DNA from 3 places in the Streptomyces sp. 17_S59 genome. Region 1 is predicted to be linked to each of the others. Evidence: riboswitches for the same ligand, from Rfam matches in the RefSeq annotation. Region 1 holds a riboswitch; each other region holds the start of a gene.
What was found. Region 1 has a riboswitch for cyclic di-AMP ahead of AC1Z4A_RS24885 (M23 family metallopeptidase). Riboswitches for the same ligand answer to the same signal wherever they lie in the genome.
Positions count from the first base shown of each region.

Region 1 (3,263 bases):
CACCGCTGCCGCGCACGGCACGCCGACCGGAAACCGCCACGATTTCCCGGCCTATTTCCCCAGTAATAGCGGCGCGTTGTTAAGAGCGAAAACCGGCGGTGTTTACAGCGTGTTTCGGGTGGTCCGCCCGGCGCATCCGGTAGGTGCCGGGCGAGCGCCCGGCGCGCACCGCGGCGAGGGCGCGCGCCCGCTCCGCGTCCCGGCGGGCCACGGCGTCCACGAGCGCCCCGCACGTCTCCCAGTCCGCCACCGGGTGCAGCGGCGCCTCGGGCGCGTACACCCAGGCGATCTTGCGGCGCAGCTGGGTGAGCAGCGTGGCGAGGCTGGGGCTGCCGGAGGCCTGGGCGAGGGTCTCGTCGAACCAGTCGCCCAGGGGGCGCAGATCGCCCGTGCGGCCCGTGCGGGCCCGGTCCCGGCCCAGCCGGACCAGCCCGCGCAGGACCTTGAGGTGGGCGTCGGTGCGCCGCTGCGCGGCCCGCGCGGCGCCCAGCGGCTCCAGCAGGGCGCGAACGTCGAGCAGGTCGGCGGCCTCCTGCTCGGAGGGCTCCGCCACGCAGGCGCCGGCGTGCCGGCGGGTGGTCACGAAGCCCTCGGAGGCCAGGGTGCGCAGGGCCTCGCGGACGGGCACCCGGGAGACGCCGTAGCGGCGGGCGAGGAGTTCCTCGACGAGCCGGCTGCCGGGCGGGAAGACGCCGGAGACGATGTCGTCGCGAATCGCCGTGCACACGGCGTGCGTGGAAATCCGGCCGCCCTCACGCCTGTCTTCGCCCTCGCCGTTCACGCACGCGACTCTATGGCAAACTCCGGGAATTTCCGACGGCGCCTTATGGCCAAGGATATTTTCCGGCCAATGCGGCTGCCGGGCCGCTGGATATGAGCCGCCATCGGACAAGCCTGAGCCCGTACCGGACACGGACCGACGGAAAGGACCCCGGCCGGGGCCGGGGTCCTTCGCAAGCTCGTGTGCGGCTCCGCCGCGCGCCGGCTACAGGTCGACGCCGTGCGAGCGCAGGTAGGCGACCGGGTCGATGTCGGAGCCGTAGGTGGGGGCCGTGCGGGCCTCGAAGTGCAGGTGCGGGCCGGTGACGTTGCCGGTGGCGCCGGAGAGGCCGATCTGCTGGCCGGGGGTGACCGACTGGCCGACGGACACGTCGATCGACGACAGGTGGCCGTACTGGGTGTAGGTGCCGTCGTTCATCTTGATGACGACGTTGTTGCCGTACGCGCCGCCCCAGCCGGCCTCGACAATGGTGCCCATGCCCACGGCGTGCACGGAGGTGCCCGACTCGGCGTGGAAGTCGACGCCGGTGTGGCTGCCGGAGGACCACAGGCCGCTGGAGGCCTTGTAGCCGGTGGAGACGTAGGAGCCGTCGATCGGCATCACGAAGGTGTTGAGGCGCTTGCGCTCGGCCTCGCGGGCGGCGCGCTCCTTGGCGGCGCGCTCCTCCTCGATCTTGCGCTTGGCCTCTTCGGCGCGCTGCTTGGCGTCGGCGGCCTTCTGCCGGGCGGAGACCTCGGCCTGGTGGCGGGCGGCGGCCTCGTCGGCGGCGCTGCGCTGGGTCTCGGCCTGGGCGTCGACGTTGTCGGCCATGACGTCACCGATGACGATGGCCTGGTTGAGGCCGGTGTCCTCGGGGCGGTGGGTGTCGTCGGAGGCGGCGAAGGCCGGGGCGGCGACTCCGGCGACGACGCCGGCGGCCGTGAGGGTGGCTATGCCCGCCACGTTGGCGCCCACGCGAACGGCGCGGCCCGGACGACGGTGTTTCCCGGTGGGACGGGTGAACGACATGGCTGTCGCTATCCTTTCCTTCCTTCTCGCCTACCGGGTTAGCTGACGGGTTCGGAGCAGGAAGGTCTCCTACGGCTCCCTCGTGAAAGGGGGCCGATTCACCCCAGGGGACGTGTGGGTCCCCGGCTCCCCTTGCTCGCGCTCGGGGACTCGGCGATGACTGCCCGGGGCCGCGGTTGCGGCTCCGATCTGACGGACAGCCGCCCTGACGCTAATCCGCGTCAGATTCGAACGGCAAACAGAACGCAGCTTTTATGACGTACGCCACACGACCAACACGCAACCACTGCCTGAAATTGGACATAAGGGAGGCGCGTGGGACTCGGTGAGCCCACGCGCCTCCCTGGTGCGCCGGGGTACGGCTGCCGGCTTGAGCAGCCGTCAGGCCGTGACGACCGTCACGGGGCCGATGCCCAGCGCCTTGACCGGCTCCGTGATCTCGGCCGCGTCGCCGACGAGGACGGTGACCAGGCGGTCGGCCGGGAAGGCGCTCACGACGGCCGCGGTGGCCTCCACCGTGCCCGTCTCCGCGAGGCGTTCGTACAGCCGCGCCTGGAAGTCGTCCGCCAGGTGCTGCTCGACCTGGTCCGCCAGCGTGCCCGCGACGGCCGCCGCCGTCTCGTACTTCAGCGGGGCGACCCCGACCAGGTTCTGCACGGCCACGTCGCGCTCGGCCTCGGTGAGGCCCTCGGCGGCGAGCGTGCGCAGGACCGTCCAGAGGTCCTCCAGCGCCGGCCCGGTGTTGGGGGTGTCCACGGAGCCGCTGATGGCGAGCAGCGCGGTGCCCGTGCCCTCGGGGCCGGAGCGCAGCACCTGGCCGAAGGAGCGGACGCCGTAGGTGTAGCCCTTCTCCTCGCGCAGGACCTTGTCCAGACGGGACGTCAGGGTGCCGCCGAGGCAGTAGGTGCCGAGCACCTGGGCGGGCCAGACGCTGTCGTGCCGGTCCGGTCCGGTGCGGCCGATGAGCAGCTGGGTCTGGACCGCGCCGGGCCGGTCCACGATGACGACGCGGCCGGTGTCGTCGCCGCCGACCGCCGGCACGGGCCGGGGCTCGGCGGGGGCGCCCGTCCAGGCGCCCAGGGTGTCGGCCAGGACCTGGTCGAGGTCGATGCCGGTGAAGTCGCCGACGACCACCGCGGTCGCGGTGGCGGGGCGGACGTGCGCCTCGTAGAAGGCCCGCACGGCGGCGGCGTCGATGCGCTCGACGGTCTCCTCGGTGCCCTGCCGGGGACGGGACATCCGGGAGTCGGCCGGGAACAGCTCGGCGGACAGGGCCACGGCCGCGCGCCGGGCGGGGTTGGCCAGCTCGTGCGGGATCTCGTCCAGGCGGTTGCGGACGAGGCGCTCGATCTCGTCGTCCGGGAACGCGGGGGCGCGCAGGGCGTCCGCGAGCAGGCCGAGGGCCTTGGCCAGCCGGGAGGCGGGGACCTCCAGGGAGAGGCGGACGCCGGGGTGGTCGGCGTGCGCGTCGAGA
Region 1 covers NZ_JBXOWD010000001.1:5,458,882-5,462,144, reverse strand. Annotated here, with positions in the region: gene AC1Z4A_RS24890 (GntR family transcriptional regulator) at 80-781, opposite strand; gene AC1Z4A_RS24885 (M23 family metallopeptidase) at 986-1,789, opposite strand; cyclic di-AMP (ydaO/yuaA leader) riboswitch at 1,803-1,955, opposite strand; gene AC1Z4A_RS24880 (M16 family metallopeptidase) at 2,171-3,263, opposite strand, start outside.

Region 2 (3,263 bases), 5.1 Mb from region 1:
CGAGCAGACCGTCCCGGCCCTGACCGCCGCGCTGGGTCTGCACGAGGCGGGCATCCTCCAACTGCCGATCCACCGGGTGTACCCGCTGTCCGAGGCCGCCGAGGCGCACCGCGCCAGCGAGCACGGGCATCTGAAGGGGAAGATCGTGCTGACCGTGGTGTGAGGCCGGGGGTGCCGGGACGCACTGCACGGTGCCCAGGACGGGGTCAACCGCTGGCGTACGGTACCGCTGATGTGGGCCGAAGTGCCGGGAGAGGCACGATGGCAGGGAAGTTGACGGGCAAGGCAACAGGAAAGTGGCGGGAAAGTGACGGGGAAAATAACGGGGAAGCGGACGAGTGCGGCGCTGTGTGCCGCACTGCTGCTCGTGCTCGCGGGCTGCTCCTCCTCTTCCGAGGACGACGGGCCGGACCCGGACGGGGACCGTACGACGGCCCGGCCCGGCGCCTCCGGCAAGCCCGGGTCCACGGGATCGCCTGAGGCATCCGGCTCGTCGCCGTCGTCGGCGTCCGCCCGCTGGCAGCCGAAGCCGGGCACCCTCTGGCAGTGGCAGCTCGGCGGCTCGGCCGACATCTCCGTGGACGTCCCCGTCTACGACATCGACGGCTTCGAGAATTCCGCGAAGACCGTGGCCGAACTCCACGCCCGCGGGCGGAAGGTGATCTGCTATATCAACGCCGGTGCCTGGGAGGACTTCCGGCCGGACCAGAAGAAATTCCCCAAGGAGCTGCTGGGCAAGAAGAACAAGGGCTGGGAAGGAGAGAAATGGCTGGACATCCGCCGTCTCGACATTCTCCGGCCGCTCTTGGCGGACCGCTTCGACATGTGCCGGCAGAAGGGCTTCGACGCGGTGGAGCCGGATCTGACCGAGGGCTTCAGGAACGACACCGGCTTTCTGCTGAGGGCGGATGATCAGCTGGCCTTCAACCGGATGCTGGTGAAACTGGCCCATGACCGCGGTCTCGCCATCGGTCTGAAGAACGATCTGGAGCAGATCCCGGAGCTGGTGGGGGACTTCGACTTCGCGGTCAACGAACAGTGCGCCCAGTACGGCGAGTGCGACCGGCTGACGCCGTTTGTGAAGCAGGACAAAGCGGTCTTCCACGTCGAATACGACCTGGAGCCGGGCGACTTCTGTGCCACGGCGAAGCGGCTCGGGCTCAGTTCCATGCAGAAGAAGCTCGATCTCGACGCCTGGCGCCGCCCCTGCTGAAACGGTGCCGCCGGATGGTTCCGGCGGCCCCTCAAATCCCCGCCGCCACCAGGGAACAGGGCCTTTCGAGCGGATTCCGGAAAGGCCCGGTTCCGGCAATCGGGCCGAAGTGAAGAAGTTCACAGATTCCGCTCTCGGCGCCGAATCCGGTTGCCCGATGGTGCAGGATCTCTCCTCGAACACAAGATCCCGTCACAGAGGCGGGCGACCCGGGCGGACGCCGAGTCCTGCCGCCGCACCGGGTGCGGAACCCAATTGATGGATCGGCAGGAGCGGGAGACCCAAGCAGTACGGACCACGAAGGCAGTGGTCCTTGGGGTGAAGCCACCACGGTGGCCGGGCAACTTCGCAGCCCGAACCCGACAGGTCATCTTTCGCAGGCGGATGTCGAAGGGCTTTGGCATGTCTGCGTTGCCTCGAATACCCGCGCTCGTTTCCCGCGCCGGTACCGCTTCCGCCCTCACCGCGGCCACCCTGGCGGCCTCGGTCCTCGTCTCCGGCCTGGCCGCCGGAGCATCGGCGGCGACCCCGGGCGAGCAGGCCCTGAAGGTCGCCGCGGCCAAGCAGGGCTCGCCCTACCAGTACGGTGCCGCGGGCCCCAACCGGTTCGACTGCTCGGGCCTGACCCAGTACTCGTTCAAGCGCGTGGGCAAGTCCCTCCCGCGCACCGCACAGAGCCAGTACAACTCCACCCGCCACCTCTCCAGCGGCTCGCGCCAGCCCGGTGACCTGGTCTTCTTCCACTCGGGCAGCAACGTCTACCACGTGGGGATCTACGCGGGTAGCAACAAGATCTGGCATGCACCGAAGCCCGGCGCGTCGGTGCGGCTGGAGAAGATGTGGACGAACAGCGTGTGGTACGGCCGCGTCAACTGACGAACGGTGCAGCCGTGATCCCGCCCGGAGCGCGAACACCGGGCGGGCCCGCACAGCGCCATGTCGCGCTGGACGGCCCTACCGCAGGCGCGGCAGCGCATCCCGTGCCGCATGGCTGAGGGTCTTGAGATCCTCGGCGAACCGCTCCCGGTGCGCCTTGGGCAGCGGCTCCAGGAAGAAGTGCCGGATGTTCTCCCGGTGGACGCGCGCCGCCTGCACCACCGTGCGCTCGCCCTCGGCGGTCAGCCGCACGATCCGGCCCCGCCGGTCCTCCGGATCGGCGTCCCGGACGACCAGGCCGACCGCCTCCATCCGGTCCACCAGCCGGGTGACGCCCCCGGTGCTGAGCACCCGCTCCTGGGCGATGGACCGCATGGACAGCCCCGCCTCTCCCGCGCGGCCCAGGATCAGCAGCACCTCGAACATCGCATGGCTGATCCCGCACTCCTCCTCGATCGCCCGCCCCAGGATGTACTCCAGCCGGTTCGCCGCCCCCTGCAACCGGCCGAAGGCCAGCACCAGGCCGTCATCGGCGGCCTGCCGTGCCGTCGCGATCTCCGTCTTGTCCGCCACCTGGTCCCTCTCGCGCTCCGTTACGGTGGGCCCATGCTTTGACGCCTGCCCGGCAACCGGGCACCCCCGCGGCCTCCTTCGTCCGTCGTATCCGGCTCTGGACCCCACGAAGGAGACCTTCTCATGAACACGTCGACTCCCCTCGACGTCCCCGACGAGTTTGCCGTGTCCTACGGCGCGAACGGCGCCGAGGCCCGCGCCTGGCTCGCCCGGCTGCCCCGCCTGGGCGCCGACTTCCTCGACCGCTGGGACCTGCGCCCCGACGGCCCGTCAGCCTTCGGCATGGCCTCGCTCGTCCTGCCCGTTCTCCGTGCCGACGGCACACCTGCCGTCCTCAAGCTCCAGCAGCCCCGCGAGGAGACAGCAGGCTGCGCCCGAGGCCTCAGGACCTGGGACGGCAACGGCATGGTGCTCCTCCTCGACCACGACGAGGCGACCGCCACCCAGCTACTGGAACGCCTGGACGCGACCCGCCCCCTCTCCTCGGTCCCCGACGACCACACGGCCCTGCAGATCCTGGCAGAGCTGCTGGCCCGCCTGTCCTCGGTACCGGCCCCGGAGGGCTTGCGCCGCCTGTCGGACGTAGCGGCGGCGATGCTCG
Region 2 covers NZ_JBXOWD010000001.1:344,086-347,348, reverse strand. Annotated here, with positions in the region: gene AC1Z4A_RS01580 (NADP-dependent oxidoreductase) at 1-163, shown strand, start outside; gene AC1Z4A_RS01575 (endo alpha-1,4 polygalactosaminidase) at 308-1,213, shown strand; cyclic di-AMP (ydaO/yuaA leader) riboswitch at 1,447-1,611, shown strand; gene AC1Z4A_RS01570 (C40 family peptidase) at 1,616-2,089, shown strand; gene AC1Z4A_RS01565 (MarR family winged helix-turn-helix transcriptional regulator) at 2,168-2,662, opposite strand; gene AC1Z4A_RS01560 (aminoglycoside phosphotransferase family protein) at 2,786-3,263, shown strand, end outside.
Region 2: linked by a shared signal. The riboswitch ahead of AC1Z4A_RS01570 (C40 family peptidase) and the one ahead of AC1Z4A_RS24885 (M23 family metallopeptidase) in region 1 are both predicted to bind cyclic di-AMP.

Region 3 (3,263 bases), 2.2 Mb from region 1:
CCGTGCGCGCGATGTCGCGGAAGCCGAAGCTCTTGCGCTGGCGGATGGCGAAGCGCCCTTTGGCCGGCGGGAGCGCGGTCTTCCGCTCCGCCGTGACGCGCTGCTCGATCGCGGTGACGAGCGATTCGGCTTCCTCTCCCCGGCCGTGGATGAAGAGCCAGCGCGGACTCTCCGGCACATGGCGGCGTACGAACAGGATGACCAGCCCCAGGACGACGCCGAGCCCGAACGTCAGCCGCCAGCCGACGTCCTTCGCAAAGATGCTCGTGTCGAGCATCAGTATCGACAGCAGCGAGCCCGCGATGGCGCCCAGCCAGAAGCTGCCGTTGATGATCAGGTCGACGCGGCCCCGGTAGGCGGCCGGGATCAGCTCGTCGATCGCGGAGTTGATGGCCGCGTACTCCCCGCCGATGCCGAAGCCCGTAAAGAAGCGGAAGGCGAAGAACCACCAGGAGGAGTAGGACAGCGCGGTCAGCGCGGTGGCCGTCAGGTAGACGGCGAGCGTGACCATGAAGAGCTTCTTGCGGCCGAACAGGTCCGTCAGCCGCCCGAAGAACAGCGCTCCGGAGCAGGCCCCGGCCACGTACAGCGCCGCGGCGAGGCCCGTCACGCCGCCCGAGGTGATGGGCAGGCCGCTGCCCCGCTCGGAGAGGCGGCCGGCGATGTTGCCGACGACGGTGACTTCGAGGCCGTCGAGGACCCACACCGTGCCGAGTCCGATCACCACGGTCCAGTGCCACCGGGACCAGGGGAGCCGGTCCAGGCGGGCGGGCACGGACGTGGTGATCGTCCTCGCAGTCGTCGTCACGTTCTCTGATTTCCCGATCGAACTCAGAACATTCACGGGAATCAGGGCTAATAGGACGACTTATGCGATTGTCGCCCGACTGCCTCGCTGCGGTTGCAGGAGCCGTCCCGGGACGGGAGCGCTCATACGAGTGGACGGCTCCTACGACCGGGCGGCTCCTCTTACAGCTGCCCTTACGGCCGGACGGCCCTTACGGCTGGAGTCCTCGCGCCCGCAGCCAGGGCAGCGGGTCCACCGGCGAGCCGCCGCCCGGCCGCACCTCCAGGTGCAGGTGGGGGCCCGTGACGTTGCCGGTCGCGCCGACCCGGCCGATGACGGTGCCGGTGCCGACCTGGCCCGAGGTGATGACCATCGACGACAGGTGGCAGTACCAGACCTCGGTGCCGTCGTCGAGCGTCAGTACGATCCGGTAGCCGTACGCGCCCGCCCAGCCCGCCTGGGTGACCGTGCCGCCGGACACCGCCTTCACGGGGGTGCCGGTCGGGGCCGCGAAGTCCTCGCCGGTGTGGTTCGCGGACCACATGTTCCCGGCCTGGCCGAAGCCCGCGGTGAGGGTGTACGAGGCCACGGGGAGGACGTACGAGCCGGACGCGGAGGTCCTGGACGCGCCCTCGGAGGCGTCCTCCGCCCCGGACTCCCCGGCGGCCGAGGGCTTTTCGGCTGCCGCTCCCGCCGCGGGGTGGGTCTGTCCGTGCCCGGCCTGCTCCTGCCGGGCCTCCGCTGCCGCTGCTTCCGCCTGCTGCGCCTGCTGCGCTTGCGCCTGCTCCGCCTTGTGGGCCTCGACTCTTTCCGCCGCGGCCTGCCGCTGCCGCTCCGCCGCCGCGTGCAGCTCGCCCTCCTCCGCGGCCCGGTCGGCCGCGGCCTGCTGGTGCTCCGCCTGCTGGAGGATCCGGTTGCGCAGGGCCTCGCCCGCATCCGCCGTGTCCCGGACGACGGCCGTCCCGTCCGCTGCTGCGCCCTGCGCGGCGGAATCCGAATGCCCGTTCTCCTCGCCGCCTATCAGCGAGCCGACTCCCGGAATCTTCTGCGCCAGATCGGGCACGGATATCGGCGCCGCCTGCCGCTCCTGGGCGCTCGCCATTCCGCCCGCGCCGACGGCCGCGATCATGCCCACGCCCAGCACCGCACCGCTGCGGGCCATCGTGCCGCCGCGCTGCTTCACCACGCGGTGCCGGCCCCGGCCGGCCGGGGCCGCGGTCTCCTCGGAGGGGGCGTACGAGGGGTCATACAGGGGGTCGTACGAACTGCCGTCGTCAGCAGGCATGTTGGACGCCACGGAGGCGCACTCCTTTCCTTCCTACTCGCCTACCGGGTTAGCTGACGGGTTCGGAGCAGGAAGGTCCCCTACGGGCCGGCGTGCGGCCCGACTCACCCCAGAGTGTGGTTCCCCGGTTCCACCGACGGGATTCGGCGAAGGCGCACGGCGCCGCCCCTTGCGGCGGTGACAACAACCGCGCTGCGTTATCGAACGTTAATAGACACGGCGGCCGAAATCCAAGCCGAAAGCGTGAATCCACAACGCTCTTGGGGAGTCTTTGCAGTTCGTGCGAACTGAGCGTTCGTCAGTTGTTATGGCTCTGCATGCGGATGAATACGGACGGTACGGGGGTGGGTGGCGGGGCGGTGGGGCGGTGGGGGCGGGTCGGCCTCCGGCGGTCTTTCCCCACCCCGCCCCTTCCCGTAACCGGGGGCTCCGCCCCCGGACCCCCGGTCCTCAAGCGCCGGACGGGCTGGATTTTCCAGCCCGTCCGGCGTTGGCTCAGCCGTTGTTCGACGAGGGGCGGCGGGGGCGCCGACGGCGCGCCTGGGTGCCCTCGCTGCGCGGGGCGTCCGGCTGCTGGGCGCCCGGGCGCGGCCGGCGGCGGGAGCGGGACGGGGTGTCCGTGCGCTTCGAGATCGCGTTCGGCTTCGTCTTCTGCTTCGGCTGCGGCTGGGGCGGAGGTGCGATCGTCACCGGGATTCCGCTCGGCTCGCGGGCGCCCGTGATGCGGGCCAGTTCCGGGTCCTCCGGGTGGACCCGGGCCGTGTTCGGGGTGATCTGCGCCGTGGCCATCATCCGGCTCATCTCACGCCGCTCTTCCGGCAGTACGAGCGTGACGACCGTTCCCGACTCGCCCGCCCGTGCCGTGCGGCCGCCCCGGTGCAGGTAGTCCTTGTGGTCGACCGGCGGGTCTATGTTGACGACCAGGTCCAGGCCGTCGATGTGGATGCCGCGCGCCGCCACGTTCGTCGCGATCAGGGCCGTGACCTGGTCCGTACGGAACTGGTCGAGCACCCGGTTGCGCTGCGGCTGGCTCTTGCCGCCGTGCAGCGCCGCCGCCCGTACGCCCTGCGACAGCAGCCGCTTGACCAGGCGGTCGGCGCCCCGCTTGGTGTCCACGAACATGATCACGCGCCCGGCGCGGGCCGCGATGCGCGTGACCGTGTCCTTCTTCGCGTCCATGTCCGCGACGTG
Region 3 covers NZ_JBXOWD010000001.1:3,299,029-3,302,291, forward strand. Annotated here, with positions in the region: gene AC1Z4A_RS14600 (MFS transporter) at 1-808, opposite strand, end outside; gene AC1Z4A_RS14605 (M23 family metallopeptidase) at 999-2,084, opposite strand; cyclic di-AMP (ydaO/yuaA leader) riboswitch at 2,096-2,231, opposite strand; gene AC1Z4A_RS14610 (DEAD/DEAH box helicase) at 2,568-3,263, opposite strand, start outside.
Region 3: linked by a shared signal. The riboswitch ahead of AC1Z4A_RS14605 (M23 family metallopeptidase) and the one ahead of AC1Z4A_RS24885 (M23 family metallopeptidase) in region 1 are both predicted to bind cyclic di-AMP.